DNA from 4 places in the Xenophilus sp. genome. Region 2 is predicted to be linked to each of the others. Evidence: predicted binding sites of a transcription regulator. Region 2 holds the regulator's gene; each other region holds the start of a gene.
What was found. Region 2 encodes sigma-54, which starts transcription at its own class of promoters, with help from an activator protein. Its sites were predicted from a motif close to TGGCANGNAANCTGCTTT; they were not measured.
Positions count from the first base shown of each region.

Region 1: a site for sigma-54 is predicted at 3,189-3,206, ahead of glnA (type I glutamate--ammonia ligase). Genes of this name have one in related genera too.
Region 3: a site for sigma-54 is predicted at 2,502-2,519, ahead of ACIY1X_RS23050 (DUF3567 domain-containing protein). Genes of this name have one in related genera too.
Region 4: a site for sigma-54 is predicted at 4,587-4,604, ahead of ACIY1X_RS22110 (6-hydroxynicotinate reductase). Genes of this name have one in related genera too.

Region 1 covers NZ_JBIQNC010000200.1:126-7,708, reverse strand. Annotated here, with positions in the region: gene glnL (nitrogen regulation protein NR(II)) at 1-1,064, opposite strand, end outside; gene ACIY1X_RS21850 (hypothetical protein) at 1,064-1,570, opposite strand; gene glnA (type I glutamate--ammonia ligase) at 1,724-3,139, opposite strand; gene ACIY1X_RS21840 (competence/damage-inducible protein A) at 3,290-4,096, opposite strand; gene ACIY1X_RS21835 (EI24 domain-containing protein) at 4,093-4,959, opposite strand; gene ACIY1X_RS21830 (sterol desaturase family protein) at 4,985-6,037, opposite strand; gene ACIY1X_RS21825 (polysaccharide deacetylase family protein) at 6,046-6,945, opposite strand; partial or broken gene ACIY1X_RS21820 (YncE family protein) at 6,929-7,583, opposite strand, start outside.
Region 2 covers NZ_JBIQNC010000101.1:6,518-15,471, forward strand. Annotated here, with positions in the region: gene ACIY1X_RS15500 (LysR family transcriptional regulator) at 1-26, shown strand, start outside; gene ACIY1X_RS15505 (DUF2214 family protein) at 157-606, shown strand; gene ACIY1X_RS15510 (PsiF family protein) at 676-972, opposite strand; gene argS (arginine--tRNA ligase) at 1,125-2,801, shown strand; gene ACIY1X_RS15520 (SPOR domain-containing protein) at 2,817-3,497, shown strand; gene ACIY1X_RS15525 (thiol:disulfide interchange protein DsbA/DsbL) at 3,568-4,212, shown strand; gene lptA (lipopolysaccharide transport periplasmic protein LptA) at 4,444-5,136, shown strand; gene lptB (LPS export ABC transporter ATP-binding protein) at 5,133-5,924, shown strand; gene ACIY1X_RS15540 (RNA polymerase factor sigma-54) at 5,941-7,515, shown strand; gene map (type I methionyl aminopeptidase) at 7,540-8,286, opposite strand; gene fdxA (ferredoxin FdxA) at 8,398-8,724, opposite strand; gene ACIY1X_RS15555 (nitric-oxide reductase large subunit) at 8,744-8,954, opposite strand, start outside.
Region 3 covers NZ_JBIQNC010000230.1:21-6,437, forward strand. Annotated here, with positions in the region: gene ACIY1X_RS23040 (ChaN family lipoprotein) at 107-949, opposite strand; gene ACIY1X_RS23045 (AbrB family transcriptional regulator) at 1,013-2,098, shown strand; gene ACIY1X_RS23050 (DUF3567 domain-containing protein) at 2,181-2,459, opposite strand; gene ACIY1X_RS23055 (DUF3108 domain-containing protein) at 2,588-3,772, opposite strand; gene ACIY1X_RS23060 (fumarylacetoacetate hydrolase family protein) at 3,842-4,915, shown strand; gene ACIY1X_RS23065 (hypothetical protein) at 5,127-5,867, shown strand; gene ACIY1X_RS23070 (response regulator transcription factor) at 5,994-6,417, opposite strand, start outside.
Region 4 covers NZ_JBIQNC010000206.1:404-7,782, reverse strand. Annotated here, with positions in the region: partial or broken gene ACIY1X_RS22130 (ABC transporter substrate-binding protein) at 1-705, opposite strand, end outside; gene ACIY1X_RS22125 (amino acid synthesis family protein) at 755-1,339, opposite strand; gene ACIY1X_RS22120 (amino acid synthesis family protein) at 1,371-2,015, opposite strand; gene ACIY1X_RS22115 (UPF0280 family protein) at 2,029-2,910, opposite strand; gene ACIY1X_RS22110 (6-hydroxynicotinate reductase) at 2,922-4,547, opposite strand; gene ACIY1X_RS22105 (ferredoxin--NADP reductase) at 4,859-5,632, shown strand; gene ACIY1X_RS22100 (TetR family transcriptional regulator) at 5,822-6,577, shown strand; gene ACIY1X_RS22095 (amidohydrolase family protein) at 6,523-7,379, shown strand, end outside.

The DNA.
Region 1 (7,583 bases), on a different contig from region 2:
ATCACTATCTTGAAATCGGTCCGGCCGGGCTGGCTGTCGCACTCGATCACGCCATGGTGCTGTTGAACGAAAGTCTGCGCCAGCGTCAGCCCGAGCCCGGTGCCGCTCTCCCGTCCCGACACCAGCGGATAGAAGATGCGGTCCTTGAGGTCGTCCGGCACGCCCGGCCCGTTGTCGATGACATGCAATTCCAGTGCCAGTCGCCACCACTGCTTGTTGAGGATCACCTTGCGCACGACGCGCGTGCGGAAGGTGATCTTCGCGTCACCCGCCTCGCGCCGCTCGGCCAGCGCCTGCGCGGCGTTGTGGGCGATGTTCAACGTCGCCTGGATGAGCTGCTCGCGGTCGCCGCGGAACTCGGGGATCGAGGGGTCGAAGTCGCGCTCGATCTCCAGGTCGTGCGGGAACTCCGCCAGCAGCACCGAGCGTACGCGCTCGATCACCTCGTGGATGTTCACGTCGCCCACCACGTGCGGGCGGCGGTGCGGCGCGAGCAGGCGGTCCACCAGCGTCTGCAGCCGGTCGGCCTCGTGGATGATGACCTGGGTGTACTCGATCAGGTCGCGAGCCTGCACCTCCATCTGCAGCAGTTGCGCCGCGCCGCGGATGCCGCCCAGCGGGTTCTTGATCTCGTGGGCCAGGTTGCGGATCAGTTCCTTGTTGGCCTGCGCCAGGCCCAGCAGGCGCTCCTCGCGATCGTGGCGCACCTGCTGCTCCTGCGGCGACATCTCGATCAGGATCTCGCCCTTGCGGTCGGTCTGCGCCAGCGTCACCTGCACCGGCAGCGGCTCCTGGGCGCCGCGGCGCAGGAAGGCCTCGTAGCGCAGCGTCGCGAAATCGTTGTCGCGCACGCCCTCGATGGCAGTGGTGAGCACGCCGGGCTCCAGGAAGCACGCGCCGAAGGGGCTGCCCTCCAGCGTCCGGCGCGAGGTGCCCATCGCGTCCTCGAGCGCCGAGTTGGCGAACAGCAGCCGGCCGTCGGCCCGGACCACCGCCACCAGCGTCGCCAGCAGGTCGAAGGGCTGGAAACGCCGGGCCGGCGCGGCCGGCTTGCCGAAGGCCATCAGCGCCCGGCCGGCAGACGGCTCAGTTCACGCTGCAGGCCGGCGATGTCGCTCTCGTTGCGCTCGATCTGCGCCTTCATCTCGGCCACGCGGTCCAGGTACTTCTGGTAGTTCTTCTCGTTGCCCTGGCGCTCGGGCTCGCCGTTGTTGTATTCCTTGAGCAGCTCCGCCTGGCGCGACTGGGCCTTCTTCAGTTCGGACTCCAGCACGGCGCGCGCGTCGCTGTCGCGCTGGCGCTGCTCGGTGCTGTCGACCTTCGGGCTGCCGGCCGGGGACGAGCCCCCGGCGCGCGAACCGCCGCCCGAGGACGATGCCGAGGCGGCCGGGCGCGTGCCCTGCACGATGGTGACGTTGCCGCCCTCGACCAGCTTGCAGCCGCGGCGCTGCGCCTCGGCGGTGTTGTTGGTGTATTCGTTGCCGCAGCGCCAGACACGGTCCTGCGCCTGGACTGCCGTGCCGGCCAGCGCGGTGGCGATGAGCAGTGCGGTGAGGGAAAAGATCTTCATGTTCCGGGGCCAGTGAAGCGGAAGGGAGACTTGCATTTTCTTGCAATTCGAGGGAGCACCGGTCCGGCGGTTCCCCCTGAAAAGGAAAAAGGACGGCCGAAGCCGTCCTTTTGCCACACCAGCCCTGCGCGCGGCGGGCCGGCCCTGGGGCGCTTACAGCGAGTAGTACATGTCGAACTCGACCGGGTGCGGCGCCATGCGGAAGCGCGTCACCTCCTGCATCTTCAGCTCGATGTAGGCGTCGATGAAGGCATCGGTGAACACGCCGCCCTTGGTCAGGAAGCCGCGGCCCTTGTCCAGGTACTCCAGCGCCTGGTCCAGGCTGTGGCAGACGGTGGGCACCAGCGCGTCCTCTTCCGGCGGCAGGTGGTACAGGTCCTTCGTGGCCGCTTCGCCCGGGTGGATCTTGTTCTCGATGCCGTCCAGGCCGGCCATCAGCAGGGCCGAGAAGCACAGGTAGGGGTTGGCCAGCGGATCGGGGAAGCGGGCTTCGATGCGGCGCGCCTTCGGGTTGCTGACGAAGGGGATGCGGATCGAGGCCGAGCGGTTCTTGGCCGAGTAGGCCAGCTTCACCGGCGCCTCGAAGCCCGGCACCAGGCGCTTGTAGCTGTTGGTGCCCGGGTTGGTGATGGCGTTGAGCGCGCGGGCGTGCTTGATGATGCCGCCGATGTAGTACAGGGCCGTGTCCGACAGGCCCGCGTAGCCGTCGCCGGCGAACAGGTTCTTGCCGTCCTTCCAGATCGACTGGTGCACGTGCATGCCGGAGCCGTTGTCGCCCTGGATCGGCTTGGGCATGAAGGTGGCCGTCTTGCCGTAGGCGTGGCAGACGTTCCAGATCACGTACTTGAGCTTCTGCGTCCAGTCGGCGCGCTCGACCAGCGTGCTGAACTTGGTGCCGATCTCGTTCTGGCCGGCGCCCGCCACCTCGTGGTGGAACACCTCGACCGGGATGCCCAGCGATTCGAGCACCAGCGAGATCTCGGCGCGGATGTCCTGGCTGCTGTCGACCGGGGGCACGGGGAAGTAGCCGCCCTTGACGGTCGGGCGGTGGCCGCTGTTGCCGCTCTCGTACTTCTTGCCGGTGTTCCAGGGGGCCTCGTCGACGTCGATCTTGACGAAGCTGCCCGACATGTCGCTGGCCCAGCGCACGTCGTCGAAGATGAAGAACTCGGGCTCGGGGCCGAAGAAGGCGGTATCGCCCAGGCCCGAGGCCTTGAGGTACGCCTCTGCCTTCTTGGCGATGGAGCGCGGGTCGCGGTCGTAGGGCTTGCCGTCGGCCGGCTCCAGCACGTCGCAGGTCAGGTTGAGGGTGGTTTCCTCGAAGAAGGGGTCGATGACCGCCGTGTTCGGGTCGGGCATCAGCAGCATGTCGGAGGCCTCGATGCCCTTCCAGCCGGCGATGGAGGAACCGTCGAACGCGTGGCCGGCCTGGAACTTGTCCTCGTCGAAGTGCGACACCGGCACCGTGACGTGCTGCTCCTTGCCGCGGGTGTCGGTGAATCGGAAGTCGACGAACTTGACCTCGTTTTCCTTGACGAGTTTCATGACGTCGGCGACGGTCTTGGCCATCAGGTTTCTCCTGGAAGGGATGGTGGGTTGAGTGAAGGACAGCGGCAGGGATGCAGTTTCTGTGCCATTGCGGGGCGCCGTCAGGCCCGCCGGCGGGGCGCCGGAGCGCAGGCGCGGGGCCGCAAACGCACCAATTGTGTGCTCAATTCGTCATCGCACCAATTCGGGGCCGATGCGCGCACCAAAACCGTCCAGGCCGGTGCGAAGCTGCGCGTAAGCCGCATCGAGGCGGGCCGCGTCGCCCTTGACGCCCAGTTCGATGTGGCGCCCGTATTGCGGGTGGTCGACGCTGGGCAGGCTGAACACCTTGACGCCCGGGTGGTCGCGCTCCACCGCCTCCATCAGCGGCGTGAGGCTGGCCTCCATGGCGCCGAAGACGATCACGGAGCGCTCGCTCACGCCCGCCGGCCGGGCCAGGTGCGCGTAGCGGGTGTCCAGCACCCACTCGATCATCGGCCAGGCCATGACCGGGAAGCCGGGCAGGAAGTGCACGTGGCCCACGCTGAAGCCCGGGATCTTGTTGTACGGGTTGGGGATGATGGAGGCACCGGCCGGGAAGACGCCCATGTTCAGCCGGTGGACGTTGTCCGGCCGGTCCGGCTCGTAGGGCACGCCCTGCTCGCGGGCGGTGTCCTGCATGCGCTCGCGGATCAGCGCCTCGGCCTCGGGGTGCAGCGCCAGCGGCACGCCGAGGGCGGCGGCGGCGCACTGGCGGGTGTGGTCGTCGGGCGTGGCGCCGATGCCGCCGGTGGAGAAGACGACGTCGCCGCCGGCGAAGGCGCGCTTCAGCACGGCGGCGATGCGCGCCGGATCGTCGCCCACGTACTCCGCCCAGGCCAGCGCGAGGCCGCGGGCGCCGAGCAGCTCGATCACCTTGGACAGGTGCTTGTCGGCGCGCTTGCCCGAGAGGATCTCGTCGCCGACGATGATCAGGCCGAAGGCCGGAGATGCGGTCATGGCGCGCCCTCCTGCGGCGGCGGCAGGGCCGCTGCCTCGGCGTCGGCTGCCGTCGCCGCCAGCCCCGCGCGCTGCGCGCGCAGCCGGGCCAGCGCGTCCAGCCCGTAGTGGGCGAACCACAGGGCGGAGAAGGCGAACACCAGCGTGTAGATCCAGATCGCCAGCGGCACCAGCAGGAAGAAGGCGGCGGCGAACAGCAGGCCGGAGGCCCACACGATGCTCGGCGCCGCGCCCAGCAGCCCGCACAGCACGCCGATGCCCAGCAGCGGCCAGCGGTGCGTGCGCAGCAGGGTCTCGCGCTCCTCGCCGCTGGCGTGCTCGGCCAGGGCGTCGTAGCTCATCACGCGGGCCGTGAGCCAGCCCCAGATCAGGGGAGGAAGCACCAGCACCAGCGGCGGCACCAGCCACAGCGGCATCGACACCACCAGCGCCACCACCGCCACCAGCGTCAGGCCGATGGAGCGCAGCACGCTGCCGATGAAGGAGGCGCCGTGCCGCTGCTCCAGCGCCGGGAAGCGCCGCTCGCCCACCAGCCGGGTCAGTGCCGGCGCCATGAAGGCGGCCACCACGACCAGGCACACCAGCACCAGCATCGGCGTGACCGCCAGCACCACCACCAGCGGCGCCAGGACGTTGCGCACGTCGCCGCTGAACAGGCCCTGCAGCCAGCCCCAGAAGCTGGCCAGCAGGGGCCAGGCGTCGAGGGCATCGCGGGTCCAGGCGACGGCGGCGTCCCAGTACAGCCAGGCCAGGCCCAGCGCGAGGGCGGCCATCAGCGCCAGCGGCAGCAGCGACAGGACGATGACGCGGGGGTGCAGGCAGTAGGCGACGGCACGCCAGAAGGAGTCGAGCAGCAGGCGCATCGGGTCGAGCATACCTGCCACGGACTCAGGCCCGCCCGGCCAGCCGCTTCAGTCCCAGCCACTGCTGCGCCCAGAAGCCGCGGCCGTAGTCGCGCACGCGGCCCTGTTCGTCGGGCTCGACTTGGTCGCGGATGCCGGTGGGCTCGTAGCGGGCGGAGAAGTCGGCGCTGCGAAAGAGCATGTCCCACCAGGGCAGCAGCACGCCGAAGTTGCAGCCGCCGAGAACTGTGGCCCCCACGCTCCCCGCTGCGCGTGGTTCGCTGCCCCCCGAGGGGGCTGCCGCGCCTTGGGGCGGCCCGGCGGCGCGGCGCGGCCCGGGCGACTCGTGGCCGATGCCGATGGCATGGTGCCGGCGATGGAAGCGCGGGCTGATCCACAGCCGCTCGCCCAACCGGCCGAAGGCCAGGCGCAGGTTCGCATGCTGCAGGCTCTGCGACAGCTGCATCACGGCGACGGCCGCGACGAACTGCCCCGGCGCCACGCCGATGAGCTGCGCCGCCGCGACGATGATGGCGTCGTGGATCAGGTCGTCCAGCAGGTGGTTGCGGTCGTCGCTCCACATCGTCATCTGCCGCTGCGAGTGGTGCAGCGCATGCAGGCGCCACCACCACGCGAAGCGGTGCTGGCCGCGGTGGATGAGGTATTCGACGAAGTCCAGCACCACCAGGTAGAGCGCGAACGCGACCCAGGGGATGTCGGTGACGCCAGGCCAGAGCTCGTCCAGGTGCAACGTGCCCCAGCCGTTGCCGCGCAGCCAGCCGAGCACGGCGTCGAACAACGGCGTGACGAGGAAGAACAGCGCCAGCCGGAACAACCCCAGCCGGTGCACGAGCGTGTAGATCACGTCCACCCGCACCGCCTGCCGGTCGCGCACCGGCTCCACCGGGCGCCAGCGCTCCAGCGGGCCGATCACCGCCAGCAACACGACGATCTGGACCAGGCCCACCAGCAGCCAGCCGGTGGCGTCGAAGGCGTCCTCCGCCCAGCCGCCCAGGCCGGCGGCATAGACCAGCGGCTGCACCACCGCCTCGAACAGCCACTGCTGCGCAAGGTCGAACGCGTCGCTCAGCCACTCCATGACGGCGCTCAGGGGTGCGCGGCGATCCAGGCCGCGTAGTCGGGATGCTCGCGCAGCGTGCGGAAGCAGAAGCCGCGCTCCTTCAGCCCCACGATCAGCGGCTCCAGGTCGGCCGGCGCCCATGGGTCCTGCCGCGACCAGATGCCCAGGTGCGCCAGCAGGATGTCGCCGGGCCGGATGCGTTCCAGCGCCTGCGCCAGCAGCTGGTCGTTGGGGTACTTGTCGCTGGGCAGCTCGTCGCCCAGGAAGCCGGCCGGCGACCACCCGACATGGGCAAAGCCGCACTGGCGGGCAGCCGCCAGCAGCTTCGGCGAGGTCTTGCCGCCCGGCGCGCGGAAGAGCGGCAGCGGCTTCCTGCCCGTGATGTGCTCCAGCCGGTCGGCCGCCTTGGCGATGCTCTCGCAGTACTGGGCCGCGCTCCAGGTGAAGGTGCGGCCGGCGAAGGCGCCTGCCGAGGGCCGGATGCGGAAGCGCGGCGTGAACGTGGCCCCCACGCTCCCCGCTGCGCGTGGTTCGCTGCCCCCCGAGGGGGCGCTCGCCGCCTTGGGGCGGCCCGGCGGCGGCTCGATGCCTTTCTCGTCGCCGCGCCAGTAGGCATGGTCATAGGTGTGGGAGGCGAACTCGTGCCCTTCGGCCGCCCTCGCCTTCCACCACGGCGCCCAGCGGTTGTCCAGGCTGTCGCCGCCGTCCTGCGTGCGCTCGGCGGCGGCGAAGAAGGTCACGCGCACCTGCTGACGCCGCAGCACCTCGGCCACCAGCGGCGCGATGCCCATGTGCCCGGTGTCGAAGGTCAGGTAGACCGGCTTGTCGCAGCCGCCGCCCTGCACACCGGCGCCCGCGGGCAGCGCCGCCGCCACGCACAGCGCCACGGCCGCCAGCAGGCGGGGGAGGTCAGCGGCGGCGGGCATGATCAAGCGTCCACACGCCATGAGGCGAGCGGCCGACGCCGATGGTGCGCGAGACCTTGCCGGCGCTCAGGTCCACCACGCTGAGCTTCTTGGCCCAGCGCGAGGTGACGTACAGCGTCTTGCCGTCGGCCGAGACGTCCATGCAGTCCGGCCCACCCGGCACCGGGTAGGTGGCGCTGACGGTGAGCGTCGCGATGTCGATGCGGCTGATGCTGTTGGCCACCCGGTTGCTGACGAAGACCGACTTGCCGTCGCCCGCGCTGCGGAAGGCGTGGGCGCCCTTGCCGGTCGGGATCTTGCCGATCAGCTTCGGCTCCTTGCCCGCCACGTCGAAGACCTGCACGCCGTCGCTGCCCGTCAGGCCCACCAGCAGCGTGCGGTCGCCGTGGATGCCGTAGATGTCCGCCGGCATCGGGCCGGTGGGCGTGCGCCAGCGGATCGTCTGGGTCGGCAGGTCGACGGCGATCAGCTCGTCGCTGTCCTGCATGGTCACGTAGGCCACGGTGCTGCTGCGGTCGATCCAGATGTGGCTGGGCGTCTTGCCGGTGGCGATGCGGCGGGCCAGCTGCAGGTTGGTGCCGTCCCAGCGATAGACGTCGACATGGTTCAACCGGTTGGCCGCCGTCACGAACCACTTC
Region 2 (8,954 bases):
ACTACTGGGGCAGCGGCGGCCGCTGAACGGCCGGCGCCGCCCTGGCGCGTTCCGCGCCGCCGCCTGGACATTTCGTCGCATGCCCACCCGGGCCGCGGGGCGGGCGCGGCACAATGCCCGCCTCCCCACGACACACTTCCCTGCGAGGACCGTCCGATGACCCTCGAAGCCATCCTGGCCTACCTGCACATCCTTGCCATCCTGACGATGGTGGTCTTCCTCTCCAGCGAGGCGGCGCTGTGCCGCATGGAATGGATGAATGCCAAGGTCGTCGAGCGCCTGGCGCGGGTCGACATGGTCTACGGCATCGCCGCCGTGACCGTGCTGGCCACCGGCATCGCGCGCACCGTCTGGGGCATCAAGGGCTCGGCCTGGTACTGGACCAATCCGCTGCTGCACGTGAAGCTCACGCTGTTCGTCATCGTGGGCGTGATGTCGATCTTCCCCACGATCAGCTACCTGCGCTGGCGCCGGCGGCTGCGCGCCGACGGCACGCTGCCCGCCGAGGCCGAGGTGCGCAAGACGCGCCGGCTGGTGATGATCCAGGCGCACCTGGTGGCGCTCATCCCGCTGTTCGCCGTGTTCCTGGCGCGCGGCTTCGGATAGAAGGCGGACGAAAACAAGCCCCGCACCGGCGGGGCCTTGTCCTTCGGGCCGCTGCGCGGGGCCGGCTCGTCAGGCGGCCTTGTTGCTGAGGCATTCCTTCATGAAGGCCTTGCGCTCGTCGCCCTTGAGCGCCTTGGCCTTGGGGTCGGCGTTGCAGGACTTCATCCTGTCCTGCTGCGTCTGCTTGGCGGCCGAGAGGCACTGCTTCATGAAGGCCTTGCGCTCGTCGCCCTTCTTGTCGCCGGCCTCGGCGTTGCAGGTCTTCATCTTGTTCTGCTGCGCCGTCGGGGCCTTGTCCTGCGCATGGGCGGCGGTGCCGAAGGCCAGGCAGGCGCCGAGGGCGGCGAGGGAGAGGAGCTTCTTCATGGTGTGTGGTCTTCCTGAGCAGTGGATGGAAGGTGGCCGGGCCTTGCCGGCCGGGCCGGATTCTCCGGGCCCGGGCCCTCAACGTCCACCCTGCCGCATCGGCTGACCTGAGTCCACCCGTCCGGCGAGTTTGCCCCCCATAAAATCCCGCGATGCTTACCGTCAAACAGGACCTGCTGGCCGCCTTGGCCGACGCGCTGGAGGCGCTGTCGCCCGGCGCGGGCGTGCGGGCCGCCTTCGAATCCCCCAAGGTCGCCGCCCACGGAGACCTGGCCTGCACGGCCGCCATGCAGCTGGCCAAGCCCCTCAAGAAGAATCCCCGCCAGCTCGGCGAGGAACTGCGCACGGCCCTGCTGGCTGCGCCCGCCTTCGCGCAGTGGGCCGATGCGATCGAGATCGCCGGCCCGGGCTTCCTCAACATCCGGCTGAAGCCCGCAGCCAAGCAGCAGGTGGTGCGCGAAGTGCTCGAGGCCGGCGAGGCCTTCGGCCGCAAACCGGAGGCGAGCGGCGAGAAGGTGCTGGTCGAGTTCGTCTCCGCCAACCCCACCGGCCCGCTGCACGTGGGCCACGGCCGCCAGGCGGCGCTGGGCGACGCCATCTGCAACCTGCTGGCGACGCAGGGCCGGCCGGTGTGGCGCGAGTTCTACTACAACGACGCCGGCGTGCAGATCCAGACCCTGGCCACCAGCACGCAGCTGCGCGCCAAGGGCTTCAAGCCGGGCGACGCCGAATGGCCCGAGGCCGCCTACAACGGCGAGTACATCCAGGACATCGCGAACGACTTCCTGGCGAAGAAGACGGTGAAGTCCGACGACCGCGAATACACCGCCAGCGGCGACCCGGACGACCTAGACTCGATCCGCCAGTTCGCCGTCGCCTACCTGCGCCACGAGCAGGACCTGGACCTCAAGGCCTTCCAGGTGCGCTTCGACCACTACTACCTCGAATCGAGCCTGTACGCCAGCGGCCGCGTCGAGGCCGCGGTGAAGAAGCTGGTCGCGGCGGGCAAGACCTACGAGCAGGACGGCGCCCTGTGGCTGAAGACCACCGACTACGGCGACGACAAGGACCGCGTCATGCGCAAGCAGGACGGCACGTACACCTACTTCGTGCCCGACGTCGCCTACCACCTCGCCAAGTGGGAGCGCGGCTTCCACCAGGTGGTCAACATCCAGGGCACCGACCACCACGGCACCATCGCGCGCGTGCGCGCCGGGCTGCAGGCGGCGGACGAGGGCATCCCCGAGGGCTACCCGGACTACGTGCTGCACACCATGGTGCGCGTGATGCGCGGCGGCCAGGAGGTCAAGATCAGCAAGCGCGCCGGCAGCTACGTCACGCTGCGCGACCTGATCGAGTGGACCAGCAAGGACGCGGTGCGCTTCTTCCTGCTCAGCCGCAAGCCCGACACCGAATACACCTTCGACGTCGACCTGGCGCTGGCGCAGAACAACGACAACCCGGTCTACTACGTGCAGTACGCCCATGCGCGCATCTGCTCGGTGCTCGACAAGGAGGGCACCGACCCCGCTGCGCTGAAGGGCGTGGACCTCTCGCCCCTGGCGACCGAGGCCGCCCAGCCGCTGATGCTGCTGCTGGCGAAGTACCCCGACATGCTGGCCGCCGCCGCGCGCGACTTCGCGCCGCACGACGTCGCCTTCTACCTGCGCGAGTTGGCCGCGGCCTACCACAGCTACTACGACGCCGAACGCATCCTGGTCGACGACGAAGCCGTGAAGAAAGCCCGCCTCGCCCTCGTCGCCGCCTGTGCGCAGGTGCTGCACAATGGCTTGGCTGTGCTCGGCGTGAGCGCTCCGCGCAAGATGTAGAGAAACATGGGACCCATGAGAAGCAGACAACGAGGGAACACCGTCATCGGCCTGATCGTGGGCCTGGTGCTCGGGCTGGGCATCGCGCTGGGCGTGGCGGTGTACGTCACCAAGGTGCCGGTGCCCTTCCTCGCCAAGAACCAGCCGCGCGGCGCCGAGCAGGACGAGGCCGAGGCGCGCAAGAACCGCGACTGGGACCCCAATTCGCCGCTGGCCGGCAAGCCGCAGGCCCCGCGCACGCCGGCGCCCACCGCCAGCGGCACCGTGGCGCCGCCGGGCGACGCGGCCACGGCGGCGGCCGGCCAGCTCAATTCGCCGGTGCCCGCCCCGGTGGTGGTGGCGCCGGCACGGCCGGCGGCCCCCGCGTCCGGCGACCCGCTCGGCGACTTCGCCCGCTCGCGAGCCGGCGGCGGCGCCGGGACGCAGGTGGCCGCGGCGCCCGAAGCGACGGGGCCGGACCCCTTCGTCTACTTCGTGCAGGCCGGCGCCTTCCGCGGCACCGACGAGGCCGAGGCCCAGCGCGCCAAGCTCTCGCTGATGGGCGTGGAGGCCAAGATCACCGAACGCGAGCAGGCCGGCCGCACCGTCTACCGCGTCCGTGCCGGCCCCTTCAACAAGAAGGACGACGCCGATCGCCTGAAGGACCGGCTGAGCACCGGCGGCTTCGACGCCGCGCTCGTGCGCGTGCAGCGCTGAATGCCCCCCGCCGGGGAACTCCCCGGCCCACGCGCCGCTCTGTCCGCGGCACAGGAGAAACACCTTGACCATGAACCGACGTGACTTTTCGCTCGCCACCGCCGCCGCGGCGGCCCTGATGCCGCTGGCCGGCACCGCCCAGGCCCAGGGCGCCTTCGCCCCCGGCAAGGACTACGTGGTGCTGGGCAAGCCGGCCCCGGTCGATGCGCCGGCGGGCAAGATCGAGGTGGTCGAGTTCTTCTCGTACAACTGCCCGCACTGCGCCGCCTTCGAGCCGCAGTTGGAAGCCTGGGTCAAGAAGCTGCCCGCGAACGTGGTCTTCCGCCGCATCCCCGTGCCCTTCGTGGGCAACGACGTGCAGGCCAAGCAGAAGCTCTACTACACGCTGGAAGCGCTGGGCAAGATCGACGCGTTCCAGATGAAGGTCTTCCAGGCCATCCACCAGGAGCGCCAGCGCCTGTTCGGCGACGAGGCCATCCTCGCCTGGGCCGGCCAGCAGAGCGGCCTGGACGCCAAGCAGTTCGCCGACACCTACAAGTCCTTCAGCGTGGCCGGCAAGGTCAAGCGCGCCACGCAGATGACCGACGCCTACAAGGTGGCCGGCGTGCCGGCGCTGGGCGTGGCCGGCCGCTGGTACGTGGACGGCGAACTGGCCGGTTCGCTCGGCCGTGCGCTGCAGATCACGGATTCCCTCATCGGCCAGGCCAGAAAGTGAACCACCCCCAGTCTTCGCGGACTTCGTTCCGCTTCGCCAACCCCCTCGAGGGGGCACACGCGACGGCCCGGCGGAGCCGGTTCCGTGCGTGTTCCCGCATGGCCTGCTCCGCGGCCTCCTGATTGGCGGCAACGCCCCTGCCCAAAGCCCGCGCCCGCGGGCTTTTGTCCTTGAGGGCCGTCCGTTCCGCGAAAGGTCGCGGCATACAATGCCAGCAAGTTTCGTGCCTTTATGACATTCCCCTTGATGCACCTCCCCGCCGCCTCCTTCCGCCGCCTGGCCCGCCTGCTGTTCCTGGGCACGGCCCTGGCCCTGGCCGGCGGCGCCGTCCAGGCCGAGAAGGCCGACCGCACCAAGCCGATGAACATCGAGGCCGACAACATGCGCTACGACGACCTCAAGCAGACCAGCGTGTTCACGGGCAGGGTGGTCGTCACCAAGGGCACCATCATCATCCGCGGCGCCCGCATCGACGTGCGGCAGGACCCGGACGGCTACCAGTACGGCGTGGTCACCGCCGCGCCCGGCCAGCGCGCTTACTACAAGCAGAAGCGCGACGCCGGCACCGACGAGTGGATCGAGGGCGAATCGGAGGTCATCGAGTACGACGGCCGCGCCGACAACGTGAAGTTCATCCGCCGCGCCGTCATGCGCCGGCTGGTCGGCGCCAGGGTCAACGACGAGACCACCGGCCCGCTGATCGTCTACGACCAGAGCAACGACACCTTCACCGTCAACGGCGCGCCGCTGCCGCCGGACGCCAGCGTCTCCGCCGGCCAGCCCGGCGGCCGGGTGCGCGCGATCCTGACGCCGCGCGCGGCCAGTGAGCCCGGCAAGGGGGCGCCGGCCGCCCCCGCCGCGCCCGAGGGCGAACGGGGCCTGCGCCCCAGCACCACCCTGGACGGCCAGGGGGCGCGCCCGTGATCGAGGCCGCCAACCCCGCGGCCGAGTCCGCCCCCGGCAGCCGGCTGGAGGCGCGCGGCCTGCAGAAGAGCTACGGCAGCCGCCGGGTGGTGCGCGACGTCTCGCTGGACGTGCGCAAGGGCGAGGTGGTCGGCCTGCTGGGCCCCAACGGCGCCGGCAAGACCACCTCCTTCTACATGATCGTCGGGCTGGTGCGCGCCGACGCCGGCGACATCAGCATCGACGGCGAGCAGATCGCCCACATGCCCATCCACCGCCGCGCGCGCATGGGCCTGTCGTACCTGCCGCAGGAGGCCTCGATCTTCCGCAAGCTCAATGTCGAGGACAACGTGCGCGCCGTGCTGGAGTTGCAGCGCGAGCCCGACGCGAACGGCCGCATGGTGCCGCTGTCGAAGGCGCGCATGGACGAGCGCCTGACCGAGTTGCTGACCGACCTGCGCGTGGACCACCTGCGCGATTCGCCGGCGCTGGCCCTGTCGGGCGGCGAGCGGCGCCGGGTGGAGATCGCCCGCGCCCTGGCCACCCAGCCGCGCTTCATCCTGCTGGACGAGCCCTTCGCCGGCATCGACCCGATCGCGGTGATCGAGATCCAGCGCATCATCAGCTTCCTCAAGGAGCGCGGCATCGGCGTGCTCATCACCGACCACAACGTGCGTGAGACGCTGGGCATCTGCGACCACGCCTACATCATCAGCGACGGGCATGTGCTGGCACAAGGCACGCCATCGGAGATCGTCGACAACGTCGAAGTGCGCCGCGTGTACCTGGGCGAGCACTTCCGCATGTGAACGAGGACCGCACGGCATGAAGCAGGGCCTGTCGCTGCGGGTTTCGCAGCACCTGGCGCTCACGCCGCAGCTGCAGCAGTCGATCCGCCTGCTGCAGTTGTCCACCCTGGAGCTGGCGCAGGAGGTCGAGCAGATGCTCGACGACAACCCCTTCCTGGAGCGCCAGACCGAGGAGGCGCAGCGCGAGGAGTTCGGCCTGGACAGCGCCGACGCGCCGCAGCCGCGCGAGGAGCGCGAGGACGCCGAGCCGTCCCTCGCCGTGCCGGGGTCCGACGGCGCCGTCGCCGGCGGCGATGCCGACGCGCCCGTGGCCGATGCCGTCGACGCCGAGCCCGACTGGGAGGGCGACGGCAGCGTCGACCTGGCGCCCGACGACAGCGAGTGGGGCGGCGACGCGCCGCCGCGCAGCAGCGGCAGCGGCGACGACGACGAGCGCGCCGACGCCACCGAGCTGGCGCGCAGCCACGAGTCGCTGCAGGAGCACCTGCACCGCCAAGCGCTGTCCCTGCGACTGTCGCCGGAGGACTCGGCCGCGCTGCGCTTCCTGATCGAGTCGCTCGACGACGACGGCTACCTGGAGGACTCGCTGCCCGCCCTGGCCTCGGCGCTGGCCGGCGACGACAACGACCAGTTCGACGAGCTGGTGCACCACTTCCAGGTCGCGCTGGGCCTGCTGCAGAGCCTGGAGCCGGTGGGCGTGGGCGCGCGCGACCTGGGCGAGTGCCTGGCCATCCAGCTGCGCGCCGGCGCCGCCGACGACGAGGGCGACGAGGACGCGATGGAGGTGCGCAAGATCGCGCTGGCCATCTGCAAGCAGCCGATGGAGCTGCTGGCGCGGCGCGACTTCCGCCGCCTGGCCGCGCTCACCCGCGGCAGCGAGGACGAGGTGCGCCAGGCGATGCAGCTCATCGCCAGGCTGGAGCCCAAGCCGGGCCGGCGCTTCGTCGACGTCGAGCGCAACGTCATCGTGCCCGACGTCATCGTCACCCGCAGCGGCCGCGGCGCGAACATGAAGCTGCGCGTGCAGCTCAACCCCGACGTGATGCCGCGCCTGCGCGTGCACGACATCTACGCCGGCGCGCTGAAGGCGCACAAGGGCGAGGGCGGTCAGGCGCTGTCGCAGCGGCTGCAGGAGGCGCGCTGGTTCATCAAGAACATCCAGCAGCGCTTCGACACCATCCTGCGCGTGTCCAACGCCATCGTCGAGCGGCAGAAGAACTTCTTCGTGCACGGCGAGCTGGCGATGCGCCCGCTGGTGCTGCGCGAGATCGCCGACGAGCTGGGCCTGCACGAGTCCACCATCAGCCGCGTGACCACCGCCAAGTACATGGCCACGCCCTTCGGCACGGTGGAGCTGAAGTACTTCTTCGGCTCGGCCCTGGGCACCGAGACCGGCGGCAACGCCTCCAGCACCGCGGTGCGCGCCCTCATCAAGCAGTTCGTCGGCGCCGAAAGCGCCAAGAAGCCGCTGTCGGACAGCCAGATCTCCGAGATGCTCAAGGAGCAGGGCATCGAGTGCGCGCGCCGCACCGTCGCCAAGTACCGCGAGGCGCTGCGCATCGCGCCGGCGAACCTGCGCAAGGCGCTGTAGGGCCTGCCCTCCGCCCGCGCGCCGTCAGTGCTGCGTGACGACGATGGGCGCGCCCTTCGTGATGATCATCGTGTGCTCGTACTGCGCGGACAGGTTCCCGCGGGCGCCGGCCAGCGTCCAGCCGTCGGAGGTCTCGGTGACGGTGCGGCTCTTGGTCGACAGGAAGGGCTCGATGGTGATGACCATGCCTTCCTGCAGGATGCGCCGGTCCGCGGGGTCGAAGTAGCCGGCGATGTGGTCCGGCGCCTCGTGCAGTGCGCGCCCGACGCCGTGGCTTCCGAGGTTCTCGATGACCTTGAAGCCGTACGCCTTCGCGGTGCGCTCGATGGCCCCGCCGATGCCGTTGACCGGCTGCCCCGCCCGGGCACGCTTCATGGCCTCGGCGAGCGCCGCGCGGGTAGCGTGGCACAGGCGCGTCTTCTGCGCCGTGGAGGGCGGCACGACGGTGGTTCCGCCGGTGTCGGCGAAATAGCCGCCGAGTTCCGCAGACACGTCGACGTTCAGGACGTCGCCGGCCCGGATGACCCGGTCCCCGGGAATGCCGTGCGCCGCCTGCTCGTTGATGCTGATGCACGTCGCGGCCGGGAAGCCGTAGGTCAGCCTCGGCGCCGACTGCGCGCCGTGCTCCTCCAGGAGCCGTTCGCCGAGCCGGTCGAGTTCGCGGGTGGTCATGCCGGGTTCCGCGGCATCGAGCATCCGCTGCAGCGTCAGCGAGACGATCCTGCCGATGCGTTTCAGTGCGACGACGTCGTCTTGGGTTTCGATGGTCATGAAGGGTCCTGTTGCGTCGGGGCCGATTCTGACCCGATGCCGGCGCCGTGAAAACAGCGCCGCCGGGCCGAGGTCGAAGCTCGCGCCCGGCGGCGGCTGGAATGGGACGCCTCAGCCTTCGTCCAGCAGATGGCGCTTGTCGGCCACGTCGGCCCAGGCGTCGGCATCGGGCAGGGCCCCGTGGCCGCGGACGATCAACGGCCAGACCTTGGCGAGCCGCGCGTTCAGCGGCAGGAAGTCGCGCTGGTCCGGCGGCGTGTCCTCGTCGAAGAAGATCGCGTGCACCGGGCACTCGGGCACGCACAGGGCGCAGTCGATGCAGTCGTCGGGGTCGATCGCCAGCATGTTCGGCCCCTCGCGGAAGGCGTCGACGGGGCAGACCTCGACGCAGTCCGTGTACTTGCAGCGGATGCAGGCCTCGGTGACGACGTGGGTCATCGCGCGGGCCTGCCCCGAATCAGCGGGCTGCGGGCTGCAGCAGCGGGTCGGCGTGTCCCGCCGCGCTGCGCCCGGCCAGGCCCAGCACCACCTGCCAGGCCATCGCGACCGCGCCGACGATGAACACTACGTCGCCGAAGGTGCGCACCCAGCGCAGCGTCACCAGGATCGGCTGCTGCATGAAGGCCTCGCTGCGGGCGTACCACAGGCCCTCGGTCACGCTGGCGTGG
Region 3 (6,417 bases), on a different contig from region 2:
GTTCCGGTCGAATCCCCCCTCAAGGGGGCGCACCCAGCGGCCTGGCAGAGCCAGTTCCGCGGGTGCCCTGGCATGGCCTGCTCCGCGGCCCTCTGACGGCCAGCAGTCAACCCTTGGGCTTCACGCCGGCGCAGTAGTCCCTGGCCGGCAGCGCGGGCGTGCGCCAGGCGGCGTCGAAGCCCGGGGCGTCACCCCCGCCGGCGGCCAGGCGCACGGTGCGCACCACCAGGTCGGTGGGCAGGTGCTGCGGCACGCCCAGGGCACGCTCGGCGTGGCCGGCGCCGGTGACGAGCAGCACCGTGCGGCCCGGCGCGCGCGGCTCCAGCGCCTTGATCAGCGTCTGCGCCATGGCGCGGTCGCGGGCGATCTGGATGCGCGTCATGGGCTCGATCTGCGCGGCGGGCAGCAGCCCGCAGTGGCCGTCGCGCACGGCGGCGCGCTGGGCGGCCAGGGCCTCGGGGCTCAGCTGCGCGTCGAGCGAGACGTCGGCCATCGCGGCCTTCATGCGCTCGCGCGGCAGGTTGGCGCCGAGCACCGGCACGCCGGCGCGCACGGCCGCCATGACGACGGGGCCGTAGTCCTCCCAGGGCCAGGCCTTCGCGTCCCAGCCGAGCGTGGCGCGCGCCTGCGCCTCGGTGGCGGCGGCCGGCAGCCGGGCGGTGCTGCGGCCCGACTCGGCCATCTCCAGCGCCAGTGCGGCGAGCCGGCCGCGCGCGGCCAGCGCCTCGACCGCCTCGCGCTCCAGCGCATGGTGCTCGGGCGCATCGTGCTGCTCGCCGAGCACCAGCACGTCGGCCGGCAGCAGGGCCTCGATGCGCTCGGGCACGGGGGCGTCGGGGTCGGAGGCCCGCTGGCCGGCCGCGCAGCCGGCCAGCAGCAGGGCGATCGCCGCCAGCATCGCGCCGGCGGGCCGGCGCGATGCGCGCAGGGACAGGGTCAGTGCAGCCATCGCGCCATACTATGCCGGCCACGCTGCCGCACGGCTGCCGTCCGCCGCCTCTTCTCGTTGTCGTTGTTCTTCTTCTCCCCGCGCTACCTGCTTCGCACCGCCGCCACCCTGGCGCTGGCCCTGGCCGCCGCAGGGCTGTGCCTGGTGCTGCATGCGCGGCTGCCCTGGATGATCGGGCCGCTGCTGGCGGTGTCGCTGGCGTCCATCGCGGGGCTGCCGACGGCCAGCGCCGTGCCGCTGCGCAACGCGGGGCAGTGGGTGATCGGCGCGGCGCTCGGCCTGTACTTCACGCCGCAGGTGGGCGCGCTGGTGGCGGGGCTGTGGTGGGCCATCGCGCTGGCCATCGCCTGGGCGCTGGCGCTGGGCTGGGGCTTCGGCCTGGCGCTGCATCGGCTGCACGCGCACCGGATGCCGCAGGTGCCCGCGCCGGCGATGCGCGCCACCAGCTACTTCGCCGGCGCCATCGGCGGCGCCTCGGAGATGACGCTGATGGCCGAGCGCGCCGGCGCCCGCACCGACCTGGTCGCCGCCGCCCACAGCGTGCGGCTGGTGGTGGTGACGGTGGGCATCCCCTTCGCCATGCAGTGGAGCGGCCTGCACGGGCTGGACAACCTGCCTCCCGCCTCGCGCGAAGTGCACTGGGGCGGCCTGGCGGTGCTGGCCGCCTGCACGGGCGCCGGGGCGCTGGCGATGCAGGCGCTGCGGCGCACCAATCCCTGGTTCATCGGGCCGCTGCTGGTGGCGATGGGCTTCACGCTGGGCGGGCACACGCTGTCGGCGGTGCCCCTGTGGCTGTCGAACGCGGCGCAGCTCGTCATCGCGGTGAGCCTGGGCGTGCGCTTCTCGCGCGAGTTCCTGCACACGGCGCCGCGCTGGCTGGCCGCGGCGGCCGGCGGCACCGTGGTCATGGTCGTGCTGTGCGGCGGCTTCGCGGTGCTGCTGGCGCGCGCCACCGGGCTGCACTGGGCGACGATGGTGCTGGGCACCTCGCCGGGCGGCATCGCCGAGATGTCGATCACGGCCAAGGTGCTGCAGCTCGGCGTGCCGGTGGTCACCGCCTTCCAGGTGTGCCGGCTGGTGGCGGTGCTGGTGCTGACGGGGCCGCTGTACGCGTGGCTGTATGGCCACAGAGGCTCAATCAACAAGTGAGCATGCACTTTCTTTCATTGCTCACCCAACAAAAAGCCCCGCGCAGGGCGGGGCTCGTCGGACCGGGAGGCGGGCCGGCCGCTCAGTGCATCACCACCGGGGTCTGGGCCAGCTCGGCGTAGCCTTCCAGCGTGTCCTCCACCTCTTCCTGCGTCGGGGTGTTGAGCTGCCAGGCGGCGATCTGCTGCTGGAACAGCTCGGCCCAGGAGCCGTCGAGGTACACCTCCTTGCCGGAGCGCTTGTCGACGATCTCGAAGCCGTCGCGCGCCAGGGCCGGCACGTGCGGCGCCACGGGGGCGTCGTCCGCGTTGGGCTGCACGTGGACGACGGCAAAGGCCTCGGAGTCGTAGAGCATGCGCATGGCGGGGTGCTTCAGGGTGTCGATGAGGGACATGTTCGGCATTTAGCAATCAACGCGCCAGTTTCAAGAGGCGCCGACGTGTTGTAGGCGCAACGGCCGCGCCGTATGTGGCCGTTGTGTGACGGTGTTCACTCCGCAGGCCGCGGCGCGCCCATGCCGCGCAGTTGCATGTCGGCGAAATCGCCGTCGGGCTGCGTCTGGCGGATGCGCACCGGCAACCATCCGATCTCGGGCGCGAGCCAGAGTTCGATCTTCTGGTCCATCTCCTTGCGCGGCAGGCGGGTGAGCTTGCGCGCCTGGTAGTGGCCGGCCGGCATGTCCAGGGTCTCGTCGCCGTCGACGGTGAAGGTCCAGGTCTCGGCATCGCGCGGGCCGGCCGTCTGCATGGCGATGCGGCTGCCCGCCGGGTAGGCGGCCGGGTCGCCGGCCAGCAGGGCGACGATCTGCATCACCACCGAGAGGCGGTCCTGCGCGCCTGGCGCCAGGGGCACGCGCTGGTTGCTGCTGCTGAAGACGATCTCGCCGGCACCCGGCCCCTCGCGCACGAAGTGGGTCGCCACCTCGCTCTTGCGCCGGTCGGAGAAGCGCAGCGGCTCGATGCCGTCCGGCCCGACGCGGCCCACGCTGGTCTGCGCGCGCAGGGTGCGGAACAGCATCTTCAGCGACAGGCGGGCGTTGTACTGGCCGCCGTCCTGCAGCCACACCAGCTCGCCGAACACGCCCGACAGCGGTTGCGGGCCCTGCTGGCCGGTGACGGCGAAGTCCAGGGTGACGGAGCCCGGCACCTGCAGCGCCCGGGTGGCGCCGGGGGTGCCGCCGGCGCCGGTCTCCCCGGACGCCTCGCCCTGGCCTGACGCCGCGGCCGGGGCGCCGCTGCCTTCGCCCTGCCCGGCCTCGGCGGGCGCCGGCTCTGCCGGCGGGGGCGCGGGTTCGGCCGGCGACGGCGGCGCGGTCGCTTCGGTGTCCGTGTCGCCGGCCAGCACGGGCGACGGCGGCTCGGGTGCCGGCGCGGCCTCGGGCGGCGGACGGGGCCGCGGCGCCTTGCGCAACTGGGCGGAGGGCCGCTTCGGGGCCGCCGCCGGGGCCGCCTGCGCGGGCGGCGCGGCGGCGGGCGCAGGGGCCGGCGCCGGCGGCGCGATCACGATCGTGCGGGTGCTGAAGTGCTGCGTCAGCGGCAGCGCCTCGGGCTCGTTGCCCAGCGGCGCCAGGCCGAGCACGCCGACGTGCACCAGCGCCACGGCCAGCGTCAGCAGCGCGAGCGCCCGCCAGGGCCGGCGCGGCGCCTCGTGAAAGGGGGGAAGGGTGGCATCCATGGCGCTCGCTACACTGCCGGCCGCCCAACCAGTTTAGTCATGGCGCCGTCGCTGGCGCCCGGCCCTCCCATGAAACTCGCCACCCTCAAGGACGGCTCGCGCGACGGTCAGTTGGTCGTCGTCTCGCGCGATCTCTCGCACGCCCACTACGCCACCGGCATCGCCCACCGGCTGCAGCAGGTGCTGGACGACTGGGGCTTCCTGGCGCCGCAGCTGGAGGACCTGTCCACGCAGCTCAACCACGGCCGCACGCGCCACGCCTTCCCCTTCGACCCGGCGCAGTGCATGGCGCCGCTGCCGCGCGCCTACCAGTGGGCCGACGGCTCGGCCTACCTCAACCACGTGGAGCTGGTGCGCAAGGCGCGCGGCGCCGAGGTGCCCGCCTCCTTCTACACCGACCCGCTGATGTACCAGGGCGGCAGCGACGACTTCCTCGGTCCCTGCGACGATATCGTGGTACCCAGCGAGGCGATGGGCATCGACTTCGAGGCCGAGATCGCCGTCGTCACCGGCGACGTGAAGATGGGCACCGGCCCCGACGAGGCGCTGGACGCCGTCCGGCTGGTGATGCTGGCCAACGACGTGAGCCTGCGCCACCTGATCCCGGCTGAGCTGGCGAAGGGCTTCGGCTTCTTCCAGAGCAAGCCCGCCACCGCCTTCAGCCCGGTGGCCGTGACGCTGGACGAGCTGGGCCCGGCGTGGGAGCAGGGCCGGGTGCACCTGGCGCTGCAGAGCACCTGGAACGGCCGCAAGGTCGGCCTCACCGACGCCGGCCCCGACATGACCTTCCACTTCGGCCAGCTCATCGCCCACATCGCGAAGACGCGCAACGTGCGCGCCGGCAGCATCGTCGGCAGCGGCACGGTGAGCAACCCCGGCGTGGAGAAGAATGGCCGCATGGAATGGCCGAAGGGCTACGCGTGCATCGCCGAGAAGCGCAGCATGGAAACCATCCTCGACGGCGAGCCGAAGACCGGGTTCATGAAGTTCGGCGACACCATCCGCATCGAGATGAAGGGGCTGGACGGCAAGTCGCTGTTCGGGGCGATCGAACAGGAGGTGGTGCAGATGGGGGGGCAGCGCCGATCCGCCGCCGAGGCGGCATCCCGCAGTCCGTCCGGGGACGAGGCGCCCGAAGACTGAGCAGCATGCTTGTCCGGTTTTGGCTCCGGCGTCGGCATGGACTGCGGCGCAGATGTCGTTGGTGAGAACAGATCCGCCTCGACATGTTCTCGTTTCTTGATTTCAGCGACACGTTACGGCCTGGACACTTGTGTCCGTCTGGCGATCACAAGTCGTCAAGCCGGCTCCACGCAATAGCTGCCAGCCAGTAGCAGCCCACAATTCCGACGACATGGCCTTTGAGCAACAGCCTCTTCAAGCCGTACTGGACTCCATCAGGAGCGTGTGTGCAGAAACTCAGACCGCTGTGATACGTGGCACGCTCTCGCATGGAGATAGTGCACCGACCATCGGACTCGAACCCGCGGAATTGCTCTCCGCCATCCAGGCTGAGAAGCCTGCCGCAGTGTTTTATTCACTCATCGCGTTCGACCCAGACGACTTCATTGATCTGGCGTTGCGCGCGAATGACTGGCGAGAGGGGTATGAGAAACGACCCGGCTCCCGCTTCCCCACCCCAGAAAAGGTGCGTGCATACGTTCAGCCGCAGATCGACTCGTTAGAGCTTCGGTCGATTGCTCATCACGAACTGCACGTGTGCTACTCGCGCGACGGCTGTCTTCGCACCATGACAGTGTCCGAGGACTGGGCTGAGGAGTTCTATGGGGCAGTCGCAGACTTCGTGGAAGCTTATATTCAGGATGCCGAAATCGATAACGACGAGGCGGAAGAACGTGCCAAGGCCACGATGGCTGACATGATCAAGAAGGTTTCGCAGGACGAGGGCTTCAGAGCCATTCGCGGGCTACCCAAACGGCTCTTGTACCTTCAGAAGCACTACGGTAGCCAGATCCCGCCACACCCCCGCGGTAGATTGAGCCGCCCTGCACAGCACGTCGAGCTGGTAGACCTCCATGTGGCGACCGTGTTGATCGAGGCCAGCAACCTGATCTGGGCCGAAGCGAACCTGTAGATTCGTCCGCATTGAAACTTGCAGGGCGGGGCACGCCGCAATCAGCGCTTTCGCTACAAACCCTAGGCCAGACGCCAATGAGCAGCATCTACCGAAGGGATGCAGTGAGCCTATGGCTGGACGGCCTCAGTCGCGATCCACCTGATCGCCCGCGCCCCGCAGCAGCTCCTTCACCGTCCGGATCCCCAGCCGCCGGAACGCCCGGTACTGGTGGGTGCGCACGGTGCTCAGCTCCAGCCCCAGCGCGCGGGCCGCCTCCTTGGCGGTGCGGCCCTCGCGCAGGTGGGCGATGACCTCGCGCTCGCGCAGGCTCAGGGCCAGCAGGCGCGCGGCGAAGCCGGGTTCCACGGTGGCGCCGGTGGCCAGGGCGATGCGGCCGTGCGCGGCGGTGGCGTCGGCCAGCAGGCCGGCATGCGCCTCCAGCAGCGCGAAGTCGCCGGCCTCGAACTCGGGCTGCGCCAGGCTGCGGTAGAAGCTCACGGCCGCGCGCTGGCCGGTGGGCAGCAGCATCAGCACCGAGGCGCGCTCGCGGATGCCCACGTCGCCGTAG
Region 4 (7,379 bases), on a different contig from region 2:
CGACAGGTCGGCCGCGAACAGCACGTTGAAGATCGCGTCGGGCTTGGCGTCGGCCAGCGCCTGCACCACGCTGCCGGCGTCCACCTTGCCCAGCGGCGTGGCCTGCTCGGCGACGAACTCCACGTCGGGCTGCGCGGCCTTGAGCAGCTGCTTGAACGCGGCGACGGCCGACTGGCCGTACTCGTAGTTGGGGTAGACCAGCGCCCAGCGCTTCTTCTTGAGCTTGGCGGCCTCGGGCACCAGCATGGCGGCCTGCATGTAGGTGCCGGGGCGCAGGCGGAAGGTGTACTGGTTGCCGCCCTGCCAGGTCATCTTGTCGGTGAGCGGCTCGCCGGCCAGGTAGAAGAATTTTTTCTGCTTGGCGAAGTCGGCCAGCGCCAGGCCGGTGTTGGAGAGGAAGGCGCCGGTGAGGATGTCCACCTTCTCGCGCGAGACCAGCTCCTCGGCCATGCGCACGGCGTCGCCCGGGTTGGCGTTGTCGTCGCGCATGACCAGCTCGACCTTCTTGCCGTCGATGCCGCCCTTGGCGTTGATCTCGTCCACGGCGAGTTCCATGCCCTTCTTGTAGGGCTCCAGGAAGGCGGGCTGCGCCTTGTAGCTGTTGACCTCGCCGATCTTGATCACGCCCTGGGCGTGGGCGGGAACGAGCGCGACGGTGAGCGCTGCCAGCGAGACGGCGCTGAACGCAAGACGCAGATGCTTCATCGGATGACTCCTCGGTTGGAACTAAGTAAATGAATAGCCGGCCGGCGCGTCAGCGCAAGCCGTCCTTGCCCTCGATCTCGGAAACCTGCAGCCCGCCGATGCGCGGCAGCGGGCGGCCGCTGTCGGTCACGGCCACGGCCACCACGATCTCGCCGGCGCGCGGCGCGTCGCTCACGCGCGCCTCCACCGCGTCGAAGTGGCTGCGCACGAAGGCGGCGTCCTTGTGGCCCAGCGGCACGTCGATGGCGGTGCCCAGCGTGCCGCGCTTCTTGGCCGAGGGCACCAGCGCGGCGCCCTTCTCCACGGCCTGGCGCAGCGGCGCGCCCAGCTTGGGGTGCAGGATGGCGGCGGCATGCTCCAGCTCGCCGCCTTCGCCGACGATGGCGGCCTTGCCGTAGCTGTGCGCCTGGCCGGGCTCGATGCCCAGCGCCTTGACGGCCTTGCCGCCGAGCAGCGCGCCCAGTTCCTCGCCGATGGCGATCAGCTCGTCCAGGTTCTCGCTGTAGCGGCCGGCGTAGGGGTTGGCGATGACGGCGATGGCCACCGCGCGGCGCGTGGGCGGCTCGACGGCCTGGCCCTGTTCCTTGCGGGTCTCGTCGACCTGGACGACCAGTTTGCGGATGTCTGCTGGCATGGTGTTGCTCCTTGTCTTGGCGTGGCCGGCGTCAGCGCAGGCCGTCCCATTTGCTGATGTTCTCGGCGCGCAGCCCGCCCACGCGGTCGTGCACGCGGTAGCCGGTCGTCATGGCGAGGATGAAGACGATCTCGTCGGCCGCGGGCGCGCCGGGCACGCGCACCTCGATGGCGTCGAACTGGCCGCGCACGTAGCTGGCGTTGATGTTGGTCAGCGGCACGTCCAGCGTGGCGCCGGGCGGGCCGACCTTCTTGGTCGAGGGCACGATGGACAGCGCGTTGCCGGGCTGGCCGGTCTTCTTCTCGTCCACGGTGCCGGCCTTGTAGGCGGCGCGGTCGCCCTTCCAGCCGAGCAGCTCGCGCATCGCGTAGCCGCCGGGCACGTGCCACAGCGCGCCGTGCTCCAGCTCGCCGGCGGCGCCGACGATGGCGCCCTTGCCGTAGGTGGCGATCTTCTCCAGCGGCACGTCCATGGCGGCGTGCAGGCGGTGCGCCATGTCCACGCCGACCGGGTCGAGCAGTTCCATCATGGGCAGGATGTCGGGCTCGTAGCGGCCCGCGAAGGGATTGGTGAGCACCGCGGCGATGGCGCCTCGCACCAGCGGCTCGGCCGCGCGCGGCCCGAATTCGTGGTGGATGTGCTCGACCTGGGTGAAGACGCGTCGGATGTCGATCATGGTCTTGCGTTCGTTAAGCAAAAACGGAGCCTGCGGCGAGCCGTGCCGCGGCGGGCTGCAGCACGCGGCACTGCTGCTGGCAGACGAGTATCGCCGCATGGATACGGCCTGCGCGCTGCATTTCCTGCGCGCGCGCCAGGCCCGCATCGAGGGCGCGCGCCACCTGCGGCGGGGCCAGCGGCGGCACGTCCACGGTGACCGGGATGTCGCCCAGGTCGCTGTCGTCCTTGCACTGGCTGGCGGGCAGGCGGCGGATGGCCGGATCGGCCACGTCGACCGCGTTGCCGACGACGGTGGCGGCCGCATCGGCCTCGGCCGCGCCGGCGGCCAGCACCGTCACGCTGTCGGCGATGCCCAGCGAGAAGCTGCGTCCGCGCCAGCCGCTGGTGGCCACGCCGCGCACCGGGTCGCCGGCGTGCAGCGTGAAGCGGCCGTCGGTGCGCAGCGGCCCGGTGCCGGCCAGGTCGAAGCGCGACAGGTCGGCGAACAGGCCCACCTGCACCGACTGCCCGGGCGCCAGGTGCAGCGCGATGTCGCCGCCGTTGTTGACCCAGGCGCGCGCGATGCCGGTGCGGCGGTAGAAGGCGGCGATCTCCTCGGCCACCGCGCCGGCCACCGCCGCCATCGGCGTGATGAACATCGGCCGGTAGGCGGCGCACGCATCCCACATGCGCCGCGCGACGGGCCCGCGCAGCGGCGCACCGGCCGCCACGGGCTGGCGCAGCGCGGGCAGCTCGTCCACCAGCTCCTGCAGCACGCCGCAAAAGCGCGCCCAGGCCGCCTCGTGCGCGGCGGCCACGGCGGCGGCCTCGCCCTCGGCCTGGATCACCAGGTCGATCGGGCCGTGCTGGAAGTGCCAGCGGCCGCCGTCGAGCGGGTTGCGGGTGGCGTGCATGCCGGCGGTTCTCAGCCCAGCAGGGGGGGCTGGCCCAGCGGCCAGGCGTTGACGGCCTCGGGCCGGCGCCACTCGCGCGCCATGGGCGCGCCGTCGTCCTGCCAGGCCCCGCGCGAGAGCGCCTGCTCCAGCGTCATCACGTGCTCCATGTGGCCGCCCAGCGCGGCGTAGTCGGCCAGCCGCATGCTGAACTCGATGGGCGCAATGATGGCCGGCGTGGGCACCGTGCCGAAGCTGTTGTCGGGCATGCGCGTCACGTCCACCATCACCGTGATGCCGCCGCCCGGCCACACGTAGGCCGGCGCGCCGCCGCAGGTGACGTTGACCAGCGCCTGCTTGATGGCGCGCGTGAGCAGCACGGGGTTCTCGGTCACGCCGGCGCGCAGCGAGCCGCCGGCGCCGCCGAGGAAGAGCACGGTGCACAGCGAGGGCTCGCAGTTCTCGCCGATGCGGTCCACCACCTTCTGCACCTCGGGCGGGATCGGCTGCTCCACCGGCTGCAGGTTGTCGTCCAGCACGAACCACTGCGCCTGCTCGCCGGTGGTGGAGGTCATCAAGAGGCGCAGGCCGGGCTTGGCGACGCCGCTCTCCCAGCCCTCGATGATCGCCAGCGGATCGGCGATGTCGGTGCCGCCCCAGCCGCTGCCGGGGTTGGCCACCTGGAAGTAGCGCCCCGGCGTGGACTTGCGCCCGCGCATCTGGATGCCCGATGGCGGCATCGCCAGGCAGCGCCCGGCCTGGTGCTCGGTCAGCACGCCGGTGATGTGGTCGTCCACCACCACCACCTCGTCGGCCAGGCCCAGCAGCTGCCGCGCGAAGATGCCCACCGTGGCCGAGCCGCAGCCCACGCGCATGCGCTGCTCCTCCACGCCGTTGACGATGGGCGCCTTGCCCGCCTGGATCACCAGGCTGGAGCCGCCGTCGATGGTGCATTCGGCCGCCTGCTTGTTGCACAGGTTCTGCATCAGCTCCAGCGTCATGCGGCCTTCCTTCTTGCTGCCGCCGGTGAGGTGGTGCACGCCGCCCAGCGAGAGCATCTGCGAGCCGTACTCGGCCGTGGTGACGTGGCCCACCACCTCGCCCTTGTAGCGCACGTTGGCCTGCTCGCTGCCGAGGAAGCGGTCGGTGTCGATCTTCACCTTCACGCTGCAGTAGCTGAAGATGCCCTCGGTGACCACGGTGACCATGTCCACGCCCTGCGCCTTGGAGGCGACGATGAAGGGCGCGGGCTTGTAGTCGGGGTAGGTGGTGGAGGCGCCGATGCCGGTGACGAAGACCTGGTCGGCCAGCAGCAGGTCGCCGTCCCAGTCCTTGGCCGGCGGCGCGCCCTCGGCGGGCGCCTCGGCACCCTCGCGCGCGAAAGGCACCAGCGCGGGCGACTCGCTCTGCAACTCGCGGCGCAGCAGCACCACCGGGTCGACGCGCACCAGCACGCCGGCGCGGTTGGCGTAGCGGTCGCAGGCGCCGCTGCGGCCTTCGGAAATCTGGCACAGCACCGGGCAGGCGTTGCATTCGACCTTGGCGCTGCTCATGCGCTCGTTGCGCGCGGGTGCCTTGCCCAGCCCGAGGGGCGAGGCCTCCGGCAGCACCGGCAGGTCCATGCCTGGCAGGCCGTCGGTCTTGGTGTGTTCGGTCATCGTGAGGCTCCGTTCCTTCAGCACGCGCACAGGGTAAGTACTGCAACAAGCGTGCCGGATTGGCGCTTGTCCGCCGCGTGCGTCCTGTGTAGCATTCGCTCCATATTCATGTGGCAAACACTACATGAACCGGAATCTACCGAAGCATGGCAATACGCGTATGGGTGTTTTCCTGAGGCGGCGTGCGCCGCGTTGGTGCGGCACGAACGAAAATGGGTCCTGTTGTGGCCGCCAGCTCAGCGCAAGCATTCCCCACGGCGCCCGGTCCCTTTCACGTCTCTCCCCCATTCACAACTTCCGGTAATTTGCTTATGAGTGCTTTCAGCGAAGAACGCGTCCTGACCGTCCACCACTGGACCGACCGGCTGTTCACCTTCACCACCACGCGCGACCAGGCGCTGCGCTTTTCCAACGGCCACTTCACCATGATCGGGCTGAAGGTCAACAACAAGCCGCTGCTGCGCGCCTACAGCATCGTCAGCCCCAACTACGAGGAGCACCTGGAGTTCCTGAGCATCAAGGTGGAAGAGGGCCCCCTGACCTCGAAGCTGCAGCACATCCAGGTGGGCGACACCATCATCGTGGGCCGCAAGCCCACCGGCACGCTGCTGATCGACTACACGCTGCCGGGCAAGCGCCTGTACCTGTTCGGCACGGGCACGGGGCTGGCGCCCTTCATGAGCATCATCCGCGACCCGGAGACCTACGAGAAGTTCGAGAAGGTCATCCTGGTGCATGGCGTGCGCCAGGTGGACGAGCTGGCCTACCACGACCTGGTGACCGACCACCTGCCCAAGCACGAGATCCTGGGCGAGATGATCCAGAACCAGTTGCTGTACTACCCGACCGTCACGCGCGAGGAGTTCCGCAACCAGGGCCGCATCACCGACCTGATCACCACCAACAAGCTCACCGACGACCTGGGCCTGCCGCCGCTGAACGCGGCCGAGGACCGCGTCATGATCTGCGGCAGCCCCGGCCTGCTGGTGGACATGAAGGAGATCCTCGAAGGGCGCGGCTTCAAGGAAGGCAACACCAGCACGCCGGGCGACTACGTGGTCGAGCGCGCTTTCGCTGAAAAATGACCCCCCCCAAGCCGCTGCGCGGCTCCCCCCCGGGGGGGCACACCCGACGGCCCGGCCCTTCGACGGGCTCAGGACAGGCCAAGGCCGGTTCCGTGGGTGTCGCTGGCATGGCCTGCTCCGCGGCCTCCAGTGCCATTGGAGGGCGGGCGCTGCCGGCGGTGTGCACCGCCCGGATTCGCTGAGGCTGCCATGGCCACCCGCAAGTCCGTCGCCAAGCCGCAGCGCAAGACGGGCGTGCGTGAGGCGCAGGCGCAGGCGTCGCGCGAGGCCATCCTGCGCGCGGCCACCAGGGTGTTCGCGAAGTACGGCTACGAGGGCGGCAGCGTGGAGAAGATCAGCCGCGCCGCCCGCTCGTACGACCGGATGATCTACTACTACTTCGGCAGCAAGGAAGGCCTGTTCGTCGCTGTGCTGGAGGACATCTACCAGCGCATGGACGAGGCCGAGGCCGCCATCGACCTGGACATGGCGCGCCCGGTGGAGGCGCTGACCGAGGTGATCCGCTTCGTGCTGGGCTACTACCGCGCCAACCCGCACTTCATCACGCTGCTGAACACCGAGAACCTGCACAAGGGGCGCCACATCGCCAAGTCGCTGCGGGCGCGCGAGTACTCCTCGCGGGCGGTGGCGATCATCGAGCAGATCCTCGCCAGCGGCGCCGCGCAGGGCCTGTTCCGCGCCGACCTGGCCGCGCGCGACATCTACCTGCTGATCGCGGCCACGGGCTACTTCTACATGTCCAACCGCTACACGCTCACCAGCTTCCTGGGCGAGCCGCTGGAGTCGCCCGAAGCGGCCCGGCACTGGGAGGACTTCGTCATCGAGACGGTGCTGCGCACGGTGCGCAGCGACGAGAACAACGAAACCACCACACCCCACGAGGTATCGAAATGGCAACAGAAGCCGCCGCCGGCAAGTCGGGCAAGGTCGTCATCCAGAACATAGGGCTGCTGCTCTCGGGCGACATCGACCAGCCCATCCTCGACGCCGACACCATCGTCATCGACGACGGCCTGATCACCGCGGTCGGCAAGGCCAAGGACTGCGACACATCGAACGCCAAGACGGTGATCGACGCGAAGAAGACCTGCGTCGCGCCCGGCCTGATCGACAGCCACGTGCACCCGGTGGCCGGCGACTGGACGCCGCGCCAGAGCCAGCTCAACTGGATCGAGTCGAGCCTGAACGGCGGTGTCACCACCATGATCTCGGCCGGCGAGGTGCACTACCCGGGCCGCCCGAAGGACATCGTCGGCCTGAAGGCGCTGGCCATCACCGCGCAGCGCGCCTTCGACGCCTTCCGCCCCGGCGGCGTGAAGGTGCTGGCCGGCGCGCCCGTCATCGAGAAGGGCATGGTCGAGAGCGACTTCAAGGAGCTGGCCGAGGCCGGCGTGGGGCTGCTGGGCGAGATCGGCCTGGGCTCGGTCAAGGCCGGCTACGAGGCCAAGGAGATGGTGGCCTGGGCGCGCAAGCACGGCATTCAGAGCACCATCCACACCGGCGGGCCCTCGGTGCCCGGCTCGGGCTACATCGACAAGGACACGGTGCTGGAGGCCGACGCCGACATCATCGGCCACATCAACGGCGGCCACACCTCGCTGCCGATGAAGCACGTGTGCGAGCTGTGCGAGAAGAGCACGCGCGGCATCGAGATCGTGCACAACGGCAACGAGAAAGTGGCCATCGGCGCGGCGCGCGCGGCCATCGAGCTGAAGTGCCCGCACCGCGTGATCCTGGGCACCGACGG